3 regions of the Paenibacillus sp. FSL H7-0737 genome follow, and region 2 is predicted to be linked to each of the others. Evidence: predicted binding sites of a transcription regulator. Region 2 holds the regulator's gene; each other region holds the start of a gene.
What was found. The regulator Rex, encoded in region 2, represses fermentation and respiration genes when NADH is low (regulators of the CRP and FNR family bind a similar motif). The targets are predictions, from matches to a motif close to TTGTGAAATATTTCACAA.
Positions count from the first base shown of each region.

Region 1: a site for Rex is predicted at 1,732-1,749, ahead of H70737_RS27860 (formate/nitrite transporter family protein). Genes of this name have one in related genera too.
Region 3: a site for Rex is predicted at 1,850-1,867, ahead of H70737_RS02055 (flavocytochrome c). Genes of this name have one in related genera too.

Region 1 covers NZ_CP009279.1:6,371,745-6,375,035, reverse strand. Annotated here, with positions in the region: gene H70737_RS27865 (FAD-dependent oxidoreductase) at 214-1,578, shown strand; gene H70737_RS27860 (formate/nitrite transporter family protein) at 1,854-2,681, shown strand; gene H70737_RS27855 (MFS transporter) at 3,115-3,291, shown strand, end outside.
Region 2 covers NZ_CP009279.1:4,642,797-4,646,087, reverse strand. Annotated here, with positions in the region: gene dinG (ATP-dependent DNA helicase DinG) at 1-820, shown strand, start outside; gene H70737_RS20345 (redox-sensing transcriptional repressor Rex) at 952-1,605, shown strand; gene H70737_RS20340 (amidohydrolase) at 1,592-2,893, shown strand; gene H70737_RS20335 (cell wall elongation regulator TseB-like domain-containing protein) at 3,063-3,291, shown strand, end outside.
Region 3 covers NZ_CP009279.1:455,312-458,602, forward strand. Annotated here, with positions in the region: gene nhaC (Na+/H+ antiporter NhaC) at 1-1,218, shown strand, start outside; gene H70737_RS02050 (RidA family protein) at 1,233-1,622, shown strand; gene H70737_RS02055 (flavocytochrome c) at 1,884-3,291, shown strand, end outside.

The sequences.
Region 1 (3,291 bases), 1.7 Mb from region 2:
TCGCAATCGGCAGCAGTGACGGAAAATGCTTAAAATTGTGAACAATCTGAGAATATAGGCGAAAAGACTTGTAATGTGATAAATATCACAATATAATCAGTTTATAAAGTGAAATAAATCACAATTAACTTATCGGTGATCAGATATCTAATTTGGTCAGTCAAGCAATTCGAATATATAACCAGGTTGTCCATTTGAAGGAGGAAGAAAATAATGAAAGTAGCTGTCATTGGATGTACCCATGCCGGAACTGCCGCAATTGTAAATACTGCCAAGCTTCACCCGGAAGCCGAGATTACGGTTTATGAGCGTAATGATAATATTTCTTTCTTATCTTGTGGAATTGCTTTATACGTAGGTGGAGTGGTCAAGGACCCACACGGGCTGTTCTATTCTTCCCCTGAGAAGCTTGCTGAGCTTGGTGTAAAGACCAACATGCGTCATGAAGTGACCGTTGTGGATACGAAGTCCAAAACATTGCGTGTTCGCAATTTGGTAACCGGACAGGAGTTTGACGATACCTACGATAAGCTGATTATGACTACGGGATCATGGCCGATTGTACCGAAGCTCGAAGGGATTGAGCTGGAAGGCGTCTTGCTTTGTAAGAACTATGATCATTCCAATACCATTATAGAAAAAGCTAAACAAGCGAATAAAATCACAGTCGTAGGCGCTGGATATATCGGCGTTGAGTTGGTGGAAGCCTTCCAAATGAACGGAAAGCAAGTTACGCTGATTGATGGCGAAGATCGTATTTTGAATAAATATTTGGACCCAGAGTTTACTGCGCCGATCGAACAATCCTTTAAGGATCATGGTATTAAATTAGCGCTGAATGAGAAGGTAAGTTCTTTTGCTGGTGAAGGTGGCAAAGTTACCAAGGTTATCACAAGCGAAGGGGAGCATGAAGCGGATCTTGTAATTCTCTGCATCGGCTTCCGTCCGAATACTGAGCTGTTAAAAGGTCAAGTGGATATGCTGCCAAATGGCGCAATTCTGGTTAATGATTATATGCAGACTAGTTGCCCAGATGTGTATGCCGCTGGTGACAGCTGCGCGATTCATTACAACCCTACAGGTAAGCACGCTTATATTCCACTGGCAACCAATGCCGTACGGATGGGCACTTTGGTCGCACGTAACTTAGTGAAAGAGACGATTCCTTATATGGGTACTCAAGGGACTTCGGGCATTAAGATTTATGAAGATAATATCGCTGCTACCGGTCTTACTGAAGAAGGGGCTAAGGCTGAAGGAATGGACGTAGAAACTACCATGATTATTGACAACTACCGTCCAGAATTTATGCCAACCTTCGAGCAGGTGCAATTAAAAGTGGTATTTGATCGCGCCACACGCCGCATTCTCGGAGCGCAAATCTTGTCCAAGACGGATTTGACGCAATCGATCAACACAGTATCTGTATGTATTCAAAATAAAATGACAATCGATCAGCTTGCCTTTATCGATTTCTTCTTCCAACCTCATTACAACAAGCCTTGGAACTTCCTGAATACAGTAGGCCTCGAATCGCTACCGACATCAGTACCAAGCAAAGAGGCAGTAACCGTATAATTTAATTGCCTGTGAACAATAAAGTTGGGTAAACCGGAGCCATATATGGCTCCGGTTTTTTGTGATTGATGCTGGTACTATTTACCTTTAAAATAATATGGAGCCTGTTCTTACAAATGTAATTATGGATGCGCTTCGTTAAATTTGACATGTCAGTGAAAAGTTTCACTTAGTTTTTCATTAAGTGATAATTATCACGTTAATGTGTTTTATGACACGCTACAATGGTCGTAAAGGAACAAATTTTAAGTAAATAGATGAAGGGGATAGGAATCATGGCTTATAATAAACCGCAGCAGATTGCCGCAGTCACGGTCGAGAACGGCATAAAAAAGGCGCACAATCCTTTAAGCACCGTACTAATTCTGGGCTTTCTGGGAGGAGCGTTTATCGCGCTCGGATTTTTACTGGATATTCGCGTCATTGCTGGCGCACCACATGAATGGGGATCCATCGCTAACTTTATTGGGGCAGCTGTATTCCCTGTCGGATTGATTCTAGTACTGCTTGCAGGAGGAGAACTGCTGACAGGCAATATGATGGCTGTGCCACTTGCTTTTATGGCGAAAAAGATATCCTTCTGGGAAGTGGTTAAGAATCTCGTATTGATTACCCTGAGCAATCTAGCGGGAGCTTTGTTTGTAGCTTACTTTTTTGGTCACGTGGTTGGTTTAACCTCTGACGGTGTGTATTTGGAAAAATTAGTGGAGATGGCAGGCCATAAGCTTGAGGCAGACTTCTTGCCGGCATTTGTTTCCGGTATCGGTTGTAACTGGCTCGTAGCTTTGGCGGTATGGCTCTCCTATGGAGCAGATAACTTCAGTGGCAAAATCCTCGGCATCTGGTTCCCAACGATGGCTTTTGTAGCTATCGGCTTCCAGCACGTTGTAGCCAACATGTTCTTAATTCCGGCAGCTATTTTTGAAGGTTATTTTTCATGGGGAGAGTACTTCAACAATTTTGTTCCGGTATGGCTAGGCAACTTGACGGGCGGTGCGATCTTTGTTGCGGCAGCTTATTGGATGGCTTACCTGCGCAAAGAGCCTGCATCTATTCAGTCCGTAGACAGCATGTCTGGCAGCGGTGTAAAAAAACACGCCTAAACCTATCTTATAGAGCACTCCTTAGAATAGTCGAGGGGTGCTTTTTGCTGTATAGACAAATAAAATCCGCCGTGATGTATCCGAGCTCGGGGGAACGAATTCGGATGCACAGCGAATTTTAAAAGGGGGAGTGTTTCTAGGCTCTATTACCCCGACTTTGTAATAACGAAACACTTCATTATTGTTTAGTCTACTTTACGGAAGACAGCGGCAACTATAAAATATAAATAGATAGTAGAAATAGGGAGGACTGCGGACGTGAAAGGTGCTACTTTTTTCTCAGCTACGTTAGAAGTTAGTCCTAAATAAGAGGTGAAGTATACTGAGACTTTATCACGATAGCACGTCAATGCGTCTGCTTGCCCTGAACCCTGTTTTGGGATAATACTGGATGGAATAATGACACATATATTACAGGGGATGTACACTACTTATGAAGTTTTTACAGAATTATCCTAAAGAGGTTAAGATATTTTTAATTGCTAGTCTTATTAATGCAACGGGTAGTGCGCTGATGTGGCCATTGGTTACAATGTATGTTTTTGATGAGCTTGGACGCAGCATGTCGGATGCCGGATTAGTGATTCTTATTCAATCAGTTGGAGGAATT
Region 2 (3,291 bases):
GTTTTTCGACAAGAAGAAAAGTATCGTACTAACTTCGGCGACACTCTCTGTGGATAAATCTTTCCAGTTTATGATTGATAATCTCGGACTTAATGAAGCTGCGGAAGAGGGGCGTCTGATGACATCACTCCTGCCTTCTCCCTTTAAGTATCGGGAGCAGGCGCTGTTAGTTATTCCGCGGGATTTCCCAAGTGTGAAGGGGAGTGTAGGCGATGCCCGATTTGTCGATACACTCGTACAGTCACTAGCAGAAGCAGCTATTACAACACGTGGGCGGATGCTTGTCCTGTTTACTTCTTACAAGATGCTACGCCAGGTTTACGATCCTCTGAAAGAGGCTCTAGCCTCACAAGAGATCACGGTGTTAGGTCAAGGCGTGGAGGGGGGCAGCCGTAGCAAGCTGATCCGCCGTTTTCAGGACAGTGCAGCTTCTGTACTGTTAGGAACAAGCAGCTTTTGGGAGGGTGTAGATATTCCAGGTGAAGCATTAACATGCTTGGCCATCGTGAGGCTCCCATTTCAACCGCCAAACCACCCCCTAGCGGAAGCGAAGTCTGAGTTATTACAAGCCCAAAAAAAGAATCCGTTCATGAAGTTGTCTGTTCCTCAGGCGGTTATTCGCTTCAAGCAAGGATTTGGGAGGCTGGTACGGACAGCGCAAGATCGGGGTATTGTTATTGTGTATGACACAAGGGTGATCGAATCTCACTATGGGAAGTATTTCCTCTATTCGTTGCCTGGCCCGAAAATGGAGCATATGCTTACGGATCAAATGGTTCCTCGTATAGCGGAGTGGTTGGAAGACGGAGGCGTTTCTTGAAAAGAACGTCATCAATCTTATTAATCACTCTACAAGGAAGGGCGGTATAAGAATACCGCTCTTCCTTGAGACGAGGTGCAGATATTTCGATAGGATTTGAACAGAATATCACTTAAATTAGGAGGTAAATTATGAAATCGGATAAAATATCAGAAGCCGTTGTTCGCAGACTTCCTGTGTACTTGCGTTTCTTGAATGATCTCCAGAAACGTGAAATATTAACCGTTTCCTCACAAGAACTAGGACAAAAACTTGATTTGAATCCTGCTCAAATTCGTAAAGATTTAGCTTATTTTGGAGACTTTGGTAGAAAAGGTATCGGGTATGACGTAACTTATCTTATTGAAAAAATCCGTCATATTCTGAAGCTGGATCAACAATTGAATGTGGCTTTAGTAGGTGCCGGTAACCTTGGACATGCATTATCTAATTACAATGCTTATCTGAAAGATACTATGAAGATTACCGCTATATTTGACTCCTATGCACCTAAGGTAGGGCGGAAAATCAACTCTCTTACCGTTCAGCCGATGGAGGAGCTTGGTCAGACGGTTCGTGAGCAAGGTATTCGAATTGGGATCATTACTGTGCCTGATTCAGAAGCGCAGAATGTAGCAGATATTCTCATTGAGTCTGGCATTGAGGCGATTTTGAATTTTGCACCAGTGATTCTAAAAACACCATCGAATATCCGGGTTCATGCTGCCGATTTTACAACGGATTTGCAAAGCCTTGCTTATTATTTGAAAGACGGAAAGGAAGAAATCGGAAATGAAGAGCAGTAAAACGATTATTAAGGGCGGGCGTTTTCTTATTCCGGGAACGGATGAGCCGGTTCTGAATGGATATATGACTATTGAAGATGATTTGATCACTTACATAGGAAAAGAAGAGCCTTTAATGGAAGATGATGTGCAAGTTGTTGATGGCAGTCGTCTGCTGTTTATGCCAGGTCTGGTAAACACACATGGCCATGCGGCAATGTCATTGCTTCGTGGTTATGGAGATGATTTAGCACTTCAGGTGTGGCTTCAAGAGAAGATGTGGCCGATGGAAGCGAAATTCACTGGAGAAGATGTATACTGGGGAACCTCCTTGTCGGTACTGGAAATGCTAAAAGGTGGTACTACAACCTTCTTGGATATGTATGATCATATGGACCGAGTAGCAGAGGTAGTCGAATTATCAGGCATCCGTTCCGTACTGATGAGAGGTGTAATCGGATTATGCCCAGAGGAAGTACAAAATCACAAGCTTGCGGAAGCGATTTCTTTTGCACGAAATTGGCATGGTAAGGCTGATGGTAGAATTACGACGATGATCTCGCCACACGCCCCATATACTTGCCCACCAGACTTCTTTGTTAAGTTTGTTCAAGCGGCACATGATTTGGATTTACCGATGCATACCCATATGTCCGAGACCAAACGCGAAGTGGAGCAGAATGTGGTGGATTACGGACTTCGGCCTGTAGCGCATTTAGAGAAGCTTGGAATGTTCACACGTCCGTCTATTGTTGCACATGGCGTTCATTTGAATGATGAAGAGATCGAGATACTGGCTCGTCATGATGTAGGCGTGTCTCATAACCCAGGAAGTAATCTGAAACTGGCTAGTGGAGTGGCTCGGGTTACGGATCTTCTAAAGGCTGGTGTGAAGGTATCACTGGGTACAGATGGTGCGGCAAGCAATAATAACCTGGATATGTTTGAAGAGATGCGTCTTGCAGCCCTCATCCATAAAGGTGTAAGTGGTGATCCGACGGCTGTTCCAGCTCCGGAAGCGCTGCGTATAGCTACAGAGTATGGCGCAAAGTCTATCTTTTTAAATGATGTGGGTAGACTCGCTGTTGGCATGAAAGCGGACTTTATCGCGATTGATATAGACCAGCCGCATTTGCTACCACACACAGATCTGTTGTCTCATGCTGTATACTCTGCCAGTGCCAAGGATGTTGAGCATGTATGGGTGAATGGTAAACAGGTTGTAAAACATGGAGAATGTGTAACGCTAGATGAGGAAGCAATCCGTCGTAAGGCGCAAGAATCATTTGATGGACTGCTTAAACGGTAGTCTAAGATCATAACGAATAACTGAAAGGCTGTGACTTTCTGCGATTGCAAAGTTACAGCCTTTTGTGTTTCTGATAATTAGATCATTGAATTGGATATGAAACTTTGGATAAACACACAGGTGTGTTATATAATCAAAAAAGATATATTACTAGAAAGGGAGCTGTACCTTGAAGAAAAGGAAAAAATGGATCCTCCTGGGGTCAGTTCTGATTCTGCTCCTTCTGTTCGGACTTATCCAGTTCTATGCTTATATTATGAAAGATCAATGGAACGAGCGAGATATCGCTAAGGATGTCGCTAAAACCAGTGCTGGTCTGACAGAGGTAACCAAAGCGCAGAAATCCGTGTGGGATAAAAATGCGGTGTACTGGGTCTTAACAGGGAAGAATGAAGCCG
Region 3 (3,291 bases), 2.6 Mb from region 2:
GGGGCTTGGATGGTTGGTGGAACGATCCCGATGATGATTTATTATGGATTGAAAATCATTAGTCCACAATTTCTGCTTATAACCGCATTTATTGCGACAGCTGCCGTTTCGCTTTGTACGGGTACATCTTGGGGGTCAGCGGGAACGATCGGGGTTGCCTTTATGGGCGTTGGCGCGGGTATGGATGCAAACCTAGCAGCAGTAGCTGGTGCTGTTGTTGCAGGTGCTTATTTTGGCGATAAATTGTCACCGCTTTCAGATACAACGAATATTGCCGCGTTAGCAACTGGTGTCAATCTATATGAACATATTGGACATTTATTGTATACCACACTTCCTTCTTTTATCGTTGCAAGCGTTGTCTTTATTATCACAGGCCTAAACACAGATGCTGCAGGTGCTGTTGTTCCAGAGAAGGTTGGAACGATTATGGGATCATTGGATACCATTTACGACTTTAATCTGCTGCTTATCGTACCTGTATTAATCATCTTGTATGGTTCAATTACTAAGAAACCGACAATACCGGTCATGCTGATCTCTTCTATGTTCGCTATGGCTAACGCACTTCTATTCCAGGGCTTTACGCTGAATGATGTCGTTTCTTCTGTTGTTAATGGATTCAATATTTCTATGGTTCACGTAGCTGGATTTGATTCTGCCAACATTATTGAAGATGTACCCCGTCTCCTAAATCGTGGCGGAATGAACTCCATGATGGGGACACTTCTCATTTGCTTCTGTGCAATCACGTTCGCTGGAACCATCTCTCTGACGAAGTCCTTGGAACTGATTGTTAATAAGCTTTTGAAGTTTGTCCATTCCACAGGTTCAATGATCGTAGCAACCATTGTTACAGGTCTTACGATGATCGGAGTTACAAGTAATGGTCAGGTGTCCATCTTAATGCCAGGCGAAATGCTGCGTGAAGCATATATCCGTCGGGGCTTGCATCCGAAGAACCTGGGACGTACCATCGAGGATTCAGCAGCCATTACCGAGCCTATTCTGCCTTGGACAGCTGCAGGTGCTTATATGGCGGGAACGCTGGGTGTTGCAACGTTAGACTATTTACCTTGGGCTGTTCTATGTTGGACAGGAATAATCTTTGCGACAATATGGGGCTTTACGGGATTCGGTATCGCGAAGTTAACGCCAGAGCAACAGGCAGAAATGCTAAAGGAATATGACGGTAACACTAATAAACAAGTTGGATAAAGGAGTTTTTTAGAATGACAAATAATCATAAAGAAATCGTAATAACAACGGATGCACCAGGTGCAATTGGACCTTACTCTCAGGCTGTAAAGCTTGGAAACGTCCTATATACTTCAGGACAACTCGGACTAGACCCGGTTAGTGGGGCTTTTCCTGCTACGGTTGAGGAACAGACGGAACGGTCGTTGCTGAATGTCAAAGCTATACTGGAAGCGGCGGGTACAAGCATGGACCAGGTAATTAAGACGACCGTTTTCCTAAAGGATATGAATGATTTTCTTAAGGTGAATGAGATTTATGGAAGGTTTTTTGCTCAGCCATACCCTGCTCGCAGCGCTGTTGAAGTAGCACGTCTGCCTAAGGATGGGCTCGTAGAAATTGAAGTTATAGCTTATATACCATAAGAGAGCAGACAGTAGATACTACCCAAATTTGTGTTTCAAAACGTTGATTAGAAAATAAGTCAGAGAGCCGCCCTGGATAGGGTGGCTTTCTTAATTGTGAGCAGATTCGTAATTGAAATTGAAAATTTTTATGAAAATTTAAAGTGAAAATATTCATGAAAATGTAACAGTAACCATAACTAATTACATAAAAAACTTCCCAAAACAGTATCTTTGCGTTATCATAAATGTGAAAACATTCACAAAAGGGGCGTTATAAAGATGAAGAAGACATCAAGTGCTGCTCTTATTCTCATTCTCTCTGTCATGCTCGTGATCGCAGGCTGCGGTAACAGTAATAGCAACACTACAGCTAGTAGTAATGGCAACGAGAACAAGAGTAAGGTCAATGAGACGGCTAACAATGATAAAGCTGAAGCCGTATCAGGCGCATCAGAGGCTAGCTACACACCAATGGATCAACTAAAAGATAATTATGATATCGTTATTGTTGGTGCTGGTGGTGCGGGTATGTCTGCTGCACTGGAAGCTAAGGCTAAAGGCTTGAACCCGGTTATTTTAGAAAAAATGCCAGTTGCAGGTGGGAATACAAGTAAATCCTCCTCAGGAATGAACGCTTCCCAAACGAAATTTCAAAAAGAGCAAAGCATTGAAGATAGCAATGATAAGTTTTATGAAGAGACCTTAAAGGGCGGGCATGACACGAACGATAAAGAGATGCTTCGCTTCTTCGTGGACAATTCTGCAAGTGCTATCGATTGGTTGGATTCGATCGGAATCAGACTGAACAATATCACAATTACAGGCGGTATGAACGAAAAACGTACCCATCGTCCAGAAGACGGCTCTGCGGTAGGCCAATATCTTGTCAAAGGTTTGGTTAAGAACGTACAAGAAAAAGAAATTCCATTGTTTGTGAATGCAGATGTGAAGGAAATTACCCAAAAAGACGGTAAGGTTGACGGAGTAAAAGTACTCTTTAACCAGGCCGATGAAAAAACCATTACAGCGAAGGCAGTTGTTGTAACAACTGGCGGTTTCGGTGCCGATATGGATATGATCTCTAAAGTCAGACCTGATCTGGAAGGATACGTTACGACTAACCAGATCGGCAGCACCGGAGACGGCATCAAGATGATCGAGGCACTAGGCGGAACAACCGTTGATATGGATCAAATCCAGGTTCACCCGACAGTTCAACAAGAAAAATCTTATCTGATCGGGGAAGCTGTACGCGGCGAAGGTTCTATCCTCGTAAATAGCGAAGGCACACGGTTCGTAAACGAATTGACTACACGTGATAAAGTTACCGAAGCGATCAATGCACTTCCTGAAAAAGCGGCAACGCTTGTCTTTGATTCCGGCGTCAAATCACGCGTGAAAGCAATTGAACAATATGACAAAATGGGCTTCGTAATCCAAGCGGATACCATCGAAGCATTGGCGAAAGAAATCGGTGTTCCAGCCGATAAGCTAAAAGCGACACTTGATACTTGGAACAGCGCGGTAAAGAACAAGAACGATGCTGAATTCGGCAGAACAACAGGGATGGACAACGATTTGTCCGCGGGTCCTTACTACGCTATTAAGATCGCCCCAGGGATTCATTACACCATGGGCGGCGTGAAGATCAATACGAACACAGAAGTATTAAATAAAGACGGCGCTG